DNA from 2 places in the Bacillus sp. PK6-025 genome. Region 2 is predicted to be linked to the other one. Evidence: predicted binding sites of a transcription regulator. Region 2 holds the regulator's gene; the other holds the start of a gene.
What was found. The regulator LexA, encoded in region 2, represses DNA repair genes until DNA is damaged. The targets are predictions, from matches to a motif close to CGAACATATGTTCG.

Region 1: a site for LexA is predicted at 2,722-2,735, ahead of recA (recombinase RecA). Genes of this name have one in related genera too.

The regions. Positions count from the first base shown of each region.
Region 1 covers NZ_CP096509.1:1,865,619-1,870,045, forward strand. Annotated here, with positions in the region: gene M1D67_RS09650 (helix-turn-helix domain-containing protein) at 1-720, shown strand, start outside; gene pgsA (CDP-diacylglycerol--glycerol-3-phosphate 3-phosphatidyltransferase) at 787-1,368, shown strand; gene M1D67_RS09660 (competence/damage-inducible protein A) at 1,388-2,638, shown strand; gene recA (recombinase RecA) at 2,807-3,853, shown strand; gene rny (ribonuclease Y) at 4,195-4,427, shown strand, end outside.
Region 2 covers NZ_CP096509.1:2,028,473-2,032,899, forward strand. Annotated here, with positions in the region: gene M1D67_RS10615 (hypothetical protein) at 1-523, shown strand, start outside; gene M1D67_RS10620 (thymidylate synthase) at 583-1,422, shown strand; gene M1D67_RS10625 (NucA/NucB deoxyribonuclease domain-containing protein) at 1,717-2,145, shown strand; gene lexA (transcriptional repressor LexA) at 2,343-2,966, opposite strand; gene yneA (cell division suppressor protein YneA) at 3,119-3,430, shown strand; gene M1D67_RS10640 (YneB family resolvase-like protein) at 3,449-4,096, shown strand; gene M1D67_RS10645 (DUF896 domain-containing protein) at 4,162-4,395, shown strand.

The sequences.
Region 1 (4,427 bases), 160 kb from region 2:
GGCCTCGACTCGGAGCTCTTGTTTGAAGAGTTTAAAAAAGATATCCCTAATTCTTACAATGATGAGGTTTCTGAGAAGCTTTCTTCAATCAAGCCGCAGAGAGAGCTGCCCAAGTCTGCCTCAAAAGCGCTTGAACTTTTGCCTACCCTGCTTGTGGCAGCCGGCGTTATCGTTGTGATCGCGATCATTTACGTCATCGTTCAGGCTGTAAACGGCGGAGGCAACCAGCAGGCTGAAGAGCCTAAGACAGAGGAATCGCAAAGCAAGTATGACGTCTCAAAAGATTCCCCGCTGACAAAGGGAAATCAACAGAACACGGATGCGCAGAAAGACAGCGCTGAAGGCGACAAAGAAAAAAAGGATCAGCAGTCTGATGAGAACGACAAGCTGACCATGAAAGCGACCGCAAGCGAAGGCTCTTCCACAACTTATGAAGTATCAGGATCCGACAAGCTGGAGCTTGAAGTAAAGGCAAACGCAAACTCATGGGTCAGGGTGCGCGACGAGAAAGGAAGCTCCCTTAAAGAAGGAATGATGGAAAAAGGAGAAACCTTTCAAAAGAATATTACCGATCAATCGCAAATTGATTTGCGGATCGGATATGCGCCGGGCGTTGAAATTAAAATCAACGGAGAAGTTCTTTCTTACAAGCTCGATCCTAAGACTGTGATGACACAAAACATAACGATTCAAAATAAAAAGGAGGAAAAGTCATCTTAATTGTACAGATGACTTTTTCTTGCGTTCATCATCATTAGGAAAACATACATATCTGGAGGAACCTTTATGTTTAATCTACCGAATAAAATCACGCTTTCTAGAATCGCATTAATTCCTGTTTTTATGGTCATCATGCTTGTGCCGTTTCAGTGGGGGGCTGTCTCCTTCGGCAGCGAGTCGATTCCGGTCACCCATTTGATCGGCGCACTGTTGTTTATTTTTGCTTCTGTCACCGATTGGGTTGACGGCTATTACGCGAGAAAGCTGAACCTTGTAACAAACTTTGGAAAATTTCTTGACCCGCTTGCAGACAAGCTGCTCGTGTCTTCCGCTTTAATTATTCTGGTGCATTACCATCTTGCTCCGGCCTGGATGGCCATTGTCATTATCAGCCGGGAATTTGCCGTAACGGGACTGCGGCTCGTCCTTGCGGGAACAGGGGAAGTCGTCGCGGCCAACATGCTTGGAAAAGTGAAAACATGGGCTCAGATCATCGCCATCTCTGCTCTTTTGCTTCACAATCTTCCATTTGAGCTTGTATCCTTCCCGTTCGGATCGCTTGCTTTATGGGTGGCTGTCTTTTTCACAGTCGTATCAGGATGGGATTATTTCGCTAAAAACTGGGATGCTTTAAAAACATCGAACTAAACGTGGGGAAGTGGAAACAATGAAGTTGGAAAGAAAAGCGGAAATTATCGCTGTCGGTTCTGAGCTTCTGCTCGGACAAATCGCTAATACAAATGCTCAGTTTATCAGCAGGCATTTGGCCGAAATCGGCATTAACGTATTTTATCACACGGCGGTGGGAGATAACCCGGAACGCCTTAAACAAGTCATTCAGACAGCTCAGAAAAGGTCTGACTTCATCATTTTTTCGGGAGGCCTCGGACCGACGAAAGACGATTTGACAAAAGAAACGATCGCTGAAGTTGTCGGGCGCCCTCTTAAGCTCGACGATGAAGCCTTCGAATCGATTCAGGATTACTTCAGAAAAACGAACCGGGAGATGTCGCCGAACAACCGCAAACAGGCGTTGATCCTCGAAGGATCCGATGTTCTGCCGAACCGCTTCGGGATGGCTCCGGGAATGCTGCTTGAGCATGAATCGCGCTTTTATATGCTCTTGCCGGGACCTCCGAAAGAGCTGGAGCCGATGTTTGAAAACGAAGCGAAGCCGCTGATTTTGGAAAAGCTCGGCTCGAAGGAAAAGATCGTGTCAAGGGTGCTGCGGTTCTTCGGCATCGGAGAATCCCAGCTTGAAACCGATTTGGAAGATCTCATCGATGCGCAGACTAATCCGACAATCGCCCCGCTTGCGGCCGACGGGGAAGTCACGCTCAGGCTCACGGCAAAGCATGCGGATCCGAAGGAGACAAACCGCTTGTTAAAAGAAACGGAAGACCTCATCCTGGAGCGGGTCGGAGAGTTCTTTTACGGGTATGATGATACATCTCTTGCAGAAGAGCTTGCGAAAGCATGCAGGAGCAAGGGAATGACCTTGGCCGCTGCGGAAAGCTTTACAGGCGGGCTTTTTTCCACCTGGCTGACGGAAATGAGCGGCGCTTCCGAATATTTCAAAGGCGGCGCCGTCTGCTACACAAACGAATTGAAAGTTTCAGCGGCCGGCGTTGCTGAAGACACGCTGCAGCGCTACGGTGCGGTCAGCGCGCAATGCGCAAAAGAGCTCGCCGCAGGCATCAGAGTCAAAACAGGAAGCGATATCGGCATCAGCTTTACTGGAGTAGCCGGGCCGAATACGCAAGAAGGCCATCCGGCAGGAAAGGTGTTTATCGGCATCTCCGTGAAGGACCAGGCTGAAGAAGCGTTCGAATTTCAGTTCGCCGGATCCAGGTCTGCGGTGCGAAAGCGTTCTGCCAAATACGGCTGCCATCTGTTGCTGAAAATGATGGAAAAATAAGCGGAAACCGAATTTTCGGTATATCTTTCTTATGAAAAAAGTCATTCCATTTTAGGGGATCGATTTTTTTCTCTTAAAAAAATCGAATATGCGTTCGCTTTTTTCTTGGCAAATCCGCGCAAACAAGGTATAGTAGATATAGCGGAAGTGATAAAGGAGGAAAATAGAATGAGTGATCGTCAGGCAGCCTTAGATATGGCGCTTAAACAAATAGAAAAGCAGTTTGGTAAAGGTTCGATTATGAAACTCGGCGAACAAACTGAAACGAGAATTTCAACAGTTCCGAGCGGTTCTTTAGCGCTCGACACGGCTCTTGGAGTGGGCGGATACCCGCGCGGCCGGATTATTGAAGTATACGGGCCTGAAAGCTCCGGTAAAACGACGGTGGCGCTTCATGCGATTGCCGAAGTTCAGCAGCAGGGCGGACAGGCGGCGTTTATCGACGCCGAGCACGCGCTCGACCCCGTCTATGCACAAAAGCTGGGCGTCAACATTGATGAGCTTTTGCTGTCACAGCCTGATACGGGCGAGCAGGCGCTTGAAATCGCCGAAGCTCTTGTCAGAAGCGGAGCGGTGGATATCGTTGTCATCGACTCTGTGGCAGCGCTTGTGCCGAAAGCTGAAATCGAAGGAGATATGGGGGATTCCCACGTCGGTTTGCAGGCCAGACTGATGTCTCAAGCGCTTCGTAAGCTTTCCGGAGCGATCAATAAATCGAAGACCATCGCGATCTTTATTAACCAGATTCGTGAAAAAGTCGGCGTCATGTTTGGAAATCCTGAGACGACGCCAGGCGGAAGAGCGCTGAAATTCTACTCTTCTGTCCGCCTTGAAGTGCGCCGCGCAGAGCAGCTGAAACAAGGCAACGATGTCATGGGGAACAAGACGAAAATCAAAGTCGTGAAAAACAAAGTGGCCCCTCCATTCCGGACTGCCGAAGTGGACATTATGTACGGGGAAGGGATTTCAAAAGAAGGGGAAATCATCGATCTCGGAACAGAGCTTGACATCGTTCAGAAGAGCGGTGCATGGTACTCTTATCAGGAGGAACGTCTTGGACAAGGCCGTGAAAATGCCAAACAGTTCCTGAAAGAAAACAAGGACATCCTTTTGATGATTCAAGAGCAGATCCGGGAGCACTACGGTTTGGACACTGGAGGCGTTGCTCCTGCTCAGGAAGACGCGGCCCAAGCTCAAGAAGAACTCGAATTTTAATCATGAAACATGTCAAAGGCTGCCGGCCCGATCGGCAGCCTTTTCCTTTCATCTGCGCATTCAGACGCAGCTCCTTTGTCCATCACCTTCATCCGCACCGTTTGAAAAGGCGTTTAATCCGGAAACGTTAAGACCGTAAGCTTGACAAGTATTTCCCACACAATTACAATGAAATTGTATCACTTGTTTTTCTTAACATGATTGATAAACATTTAAACTTGACAAGGGCTGTGAAGCCGCTTCACTCCCTGTGAAGGTTCTGTATGTTGAGAAGAAGTACAATGTACATGCCGACACTTACTTTTAGCAAGACAAGTTCATAGCAAGAGGAGGTGAAAGTTATGAATCCTTTAGCAATTCTCATCTCCATTTTGCTGAGCCTATTCTGTTTAGTTGTTGGCTACTATGTTCGTAAAATCATTGCCGAAGCAAAAATTTCAGGTGCGCGAAATGCAGCCGAACAAATTCTTGGAGACGCAAAGCGGGATGCTGAAGCGTTGAAAAAAGAAGCCCTTCTTGAAGCAAAGGACGAGATTCATACGCTTCGGATAGAAGCTGAACAAGAAGTTCGTGA
Region 2 (4,427 bases):
GTTCAAAACAGAACGCGCGCATGCCGCAGTCATCGCGCTTGATGAAAGAGGACGGCGCTTTTTATGTGATCTGGGAGATCAATGGCTGCAGCCGATTCTGATCGACTGCGAATGTGAAGATTATACCAGTGAAAAGCTGGACGGTTTTTTCCCGGCAGCACAAATTCAAGTCAAGCCGACAACCGGCGGAGTTAAGGTCCTTTACCATCGGCCGAACGGAAAGGTGTCAACTCAAGTCTACTCTACAGAGCCTGTTGACATGTCCGTTTTTTGGGAGGCAGCTGAATGCTCGCAAGCGGCATTGAAGCCTGCGCCATTACTGGAATGCAGAATTCCGTTTCAACATGAAATCGCGCATTGGGAATTCAGCGGCTGGGACATATATCTTAGCACGAGCAAAGGATTATACAGAGAAGCGAAGCCGGACACAATCGAAGGCTGGACTGAGAAAATCCATGATGTCACCGGATACGATAAAAATGTTATCAAGAAAGCGTTGGAGATTTATCAAACCCGCGCATGATCTTAAATCTTGAAAAAAACTCATTTTATACATATCATGTGGAAAGAGGAGAGGATAAGATGAGCCATTATGACCAGCAATACAATGCAATCATTCAAAAAATTATTGAATCAGGGATCTCCGATGAAGAATATCAGGTCCGGACGAAGTGGGATTCAGACGGAACGCCGGCTCATACGCTGAGCATCATGAGCGAAAAAATGCGGTTTGACAATTCGGAAGTGCCGATTTTGACGACGAAGAAGGTGGCGTGGAAAACGGCCATCAAAGAGCTGCTTTGGATCTGGCAGCTGAAATCCAATGATGTTCAAGTTTTGAACGATATGGGGGTTCATATTTGGGATCAATGGCGGCTTGAAGACGGCACAATCGGAGCAGCCTACGGCTATCAATTAGCGAAGAAAAACAGAACGGTTAACGGGCAGAAAGCCGATCAAGTGGATTATTTGCTCCATCAGTTAAAGCATAATCCGTCTTCACGCAGGCATTTGACCATGCTGTGGAATCCCGATGACTTGGACGGCATGGCCTTGACGCCCTGCGTCTATGAGACGCAATGGTATGTGAAAGAAGGAAAGCTCTCTTTGGAAGTAAGAGCGAGAAGCAATGACATGGCGCTTGGCAACCCGTTCAATGTGTTCCAATATAACGTCTTGCAGCGCATGATCGCCCAAGTCCTCGGTTATGAGCTGGGCGAATACATCTTCAATATCGGCGACTGTCACATCTATACCCGTCACATCGATAATTTAAACATTCAGATGAAACGCGAGCAATATGAAGCGCCGAAGCTGTGGATCAACCCGGACATCAAAAACTTTTATGACTTTACAATCGATGATTTTAAATTAATTGACTATAAGCACGGCGACAAGCTGACATTTGAAGTTGCCGTATAAACAGGCGGATTTTCCGCCTGTTTTTTTGTTGTGTGAATGAATCATTTTTAAAAAATACAACGATGAAAAAATTTGCATATCCGGCAGCCGCATGTTTCCTGACGGCTCCCGTGTATACCGTTTAGAGTGGACGCAAAAAGTACATGCAGTTTTTCACGGGTATGCCCCGAGCATTTAACTTACGTTTATTTACACAATCTAAACGTCTTTTTCACAAAGAGCCCGAAAAGCAAAAACAATTCTCTCTTAATCTGTTAGTGACACCAGCATATACAAGAGGAGGTTGTTTTTGTCATGATCAAAAAATGGGCGGTTCATCTGCTGTTTTCCGCATTGGTGCTGCTTGGGCTTTCGGGAGGGGCTGCATATTCTTCTCAGCATGCCGAAGGCGTTGCAAGGTATGATGACGTATTGTATTTTCCGGCATCGCGCTATCCTGAAACCGGTGCTCATATAAGCGATGCGATCAAAGCGGGCCATTCAGATGTCTGCACAATTGAAAGATCTGGAGCGGATAAGCGCCGTCAGGAATCATTAAAAGGGATTCCGACTAAGCCGGGCTTTGACCGTGACGAATGGCCGATGGCCATGTGTGAAGAAGGAGGAAAAGGAGCGTCGGTCAGATATGTCAGCTCATCGGATAACCGCGGAGCCGGCTCCTGGGTCGGGAACAGGCTGAGCGATTACGCTGACGGGACGAGAATTTTGTTTATCGTTCGATAAAAGGGAGACAATGAAAAATGTTTCCTCAAGGAAACATTTTTGTTGACAAGAAAACTCGTTTGGGGGATAATGGTAATGTAAGCATATGATCAATCCCTCTGTTTCAGGCTCGCATCCTTCATTCCGTCTGGATGTGGGCCTGTTTTTTCGTGCGAAAAAAAACCGCCGACCGGCGGTTTTGCTGATGAGTCCGTTTTTTAATGAACCGTGCGGAATACGCCAATGACTTTTCCGAGAATCGTCACATTCTGGAGGATGATCGGTTCCATCGTCGGGTTTTCCGGCTGAAGGCGGATATGGGTTTCTTCCTTGAAAAACCGCTTAACAGTCGCTTCGTCGTCTTCGGTCATCGCAACGACGATATCTCCGTTGTTTGCGGTGTTCTGCTGTTTGACTATCACATAATCCTGATCAAGAATTCCGGCATCGATCATGCTTTCGCCCATGATCTCCAGCATAAAGACATGCTCATCCGGCGGCGCCAGGCGGTCTGGAAGCGGAAAGTATTCCTCAATGTTTTCGACTGCGGTAATCGGCGTACCGGCCGTCACCTTTCCGATGACCGGGACATTGACAACCTGGTTTTTCGGAATGTGAATTTCTTCCTCTGTATCGAGAATTTCGATCGCTCTCGGCTTCGTCGGATCCCTTCTGATCAATCCCTTCGTTTCAAGCCTTGCCAAGTGGCCGTGTACCGTTGAACTTGACGCCAGGCCGACCGCTTCTCCGATCTCCCTGACGGAAGGCGGATAGCCTTTGCGTTTCACTTCTTCTTTAATGAAACGCAAAATATCAAGTTGTCTTTTTGATAGCTTCGTCATTTTTTGCACCTCAAAACGTCGATTTTAGCTAGATTATAGCATGTTTTTCCTTTGAGTACAAACATAGGTTCGAAAAAAAACGATTGACAGAAACATTTGTTCGTATGTATACTGAAATCATAAAACCGAACAAACATTCTGGGGTGATGGATATGAAAAGAGAATCATTGATTTTTGTCAGTCTGTTTACTGCTGTGATCAGCTGCTGTATTCTGTTTGTGTCTTTTGCCGGTAAAATCGAAGAAAGAAAGCAATATGTTAAAATAGAAGTGCAGGAAGGCGATACATTGTGGGAGCTGGCCGACCGGATCAAAGGCGGAAAACCCGCTGACAAACAAAAATTCATCGAATGGGTCGCCGATAAAAACAATCTGCCGACCTCCGTTATTAAACCGGGCGATGTTTTGGTCCTGCCGGTAGCCAAACAGCACTCCGATCAATATCAGCTTGCAGTTGTAGAATAAATGATTGAGGGGATTTCCATGAATGCGATTATTTACACCAGGGTAAGCACTGCGAAGGAGCAGCAGGAAACCTCATTAAAACGGCAGGCTGAAGAGCTCCAGTCGCTTGCCGCCGAGCACGGGATGAACGTCGTGAACGTCATTTCCGAACAGGCGAGCGGATATGAGATGGACCGCGACGGCGTCTTCGATCTGCTCGAGGAAATCAAAACATCAGACATTGACGCAGTTTTAATACAGGATGATACGCGACTTGGAAGAGGGAATGCCAAAATTGCCCTTCTTCACTGTTTATATAAAGAAGGCGTTCAAATCTACACGCTGGCTCACCGGGGAAAACTTGAGCTTTCCGAAGCGGATTCGATGGTTTTGGAGATTGTCGGCATTGTCGAAGAATACCAGCGGAAAATACATAACCTGAAAATTAAGCGGGGAATGAAGAAGGCGGTCGAAAACGGCTACCGCCCGGAGAGGAATCTGAAACACCGCAATGAAGGCGGCGGGAGAGAGCGGATCGAAGCGCCTCTTTCAGAAATCGTCAGGCTCAGGGAGAACAAGCTGACGTTTGCGGAGATTGCAGCCGTGTTGAGAGGGTTCGGATACAGCATTTCAAAAGCAACCGTTCACCGCCGCTACCAGGAGTATAAGGACGGCCTTGCAGACTAATCTGTTGTCAAACGAAAGCGGATTTAGTAGTATGATGGATATATACCGAATCAAAGGAGTATCTTATGATTTCTAATGAAAAAATAGCCAGAATTAACGAGCTTGCCAAAAAAGCAAAGAGCGGATCTTTAACAGACGAAGAAAAAGCAGAACAGCAGAAGCTTCGCCAGGAATATCTTCAAGGCGTCCGCGCGTCTATGAAAAACACGTTGAAAACTGTGACGATTGTTGATCCTGAAGGTAATGATGTGACGCCTGAAAAGCTCAAACAGGAAAAAAGAAACCGCCGATTGCATTAATTTGGGGAATACGCCGATATCGTATTCCCTTT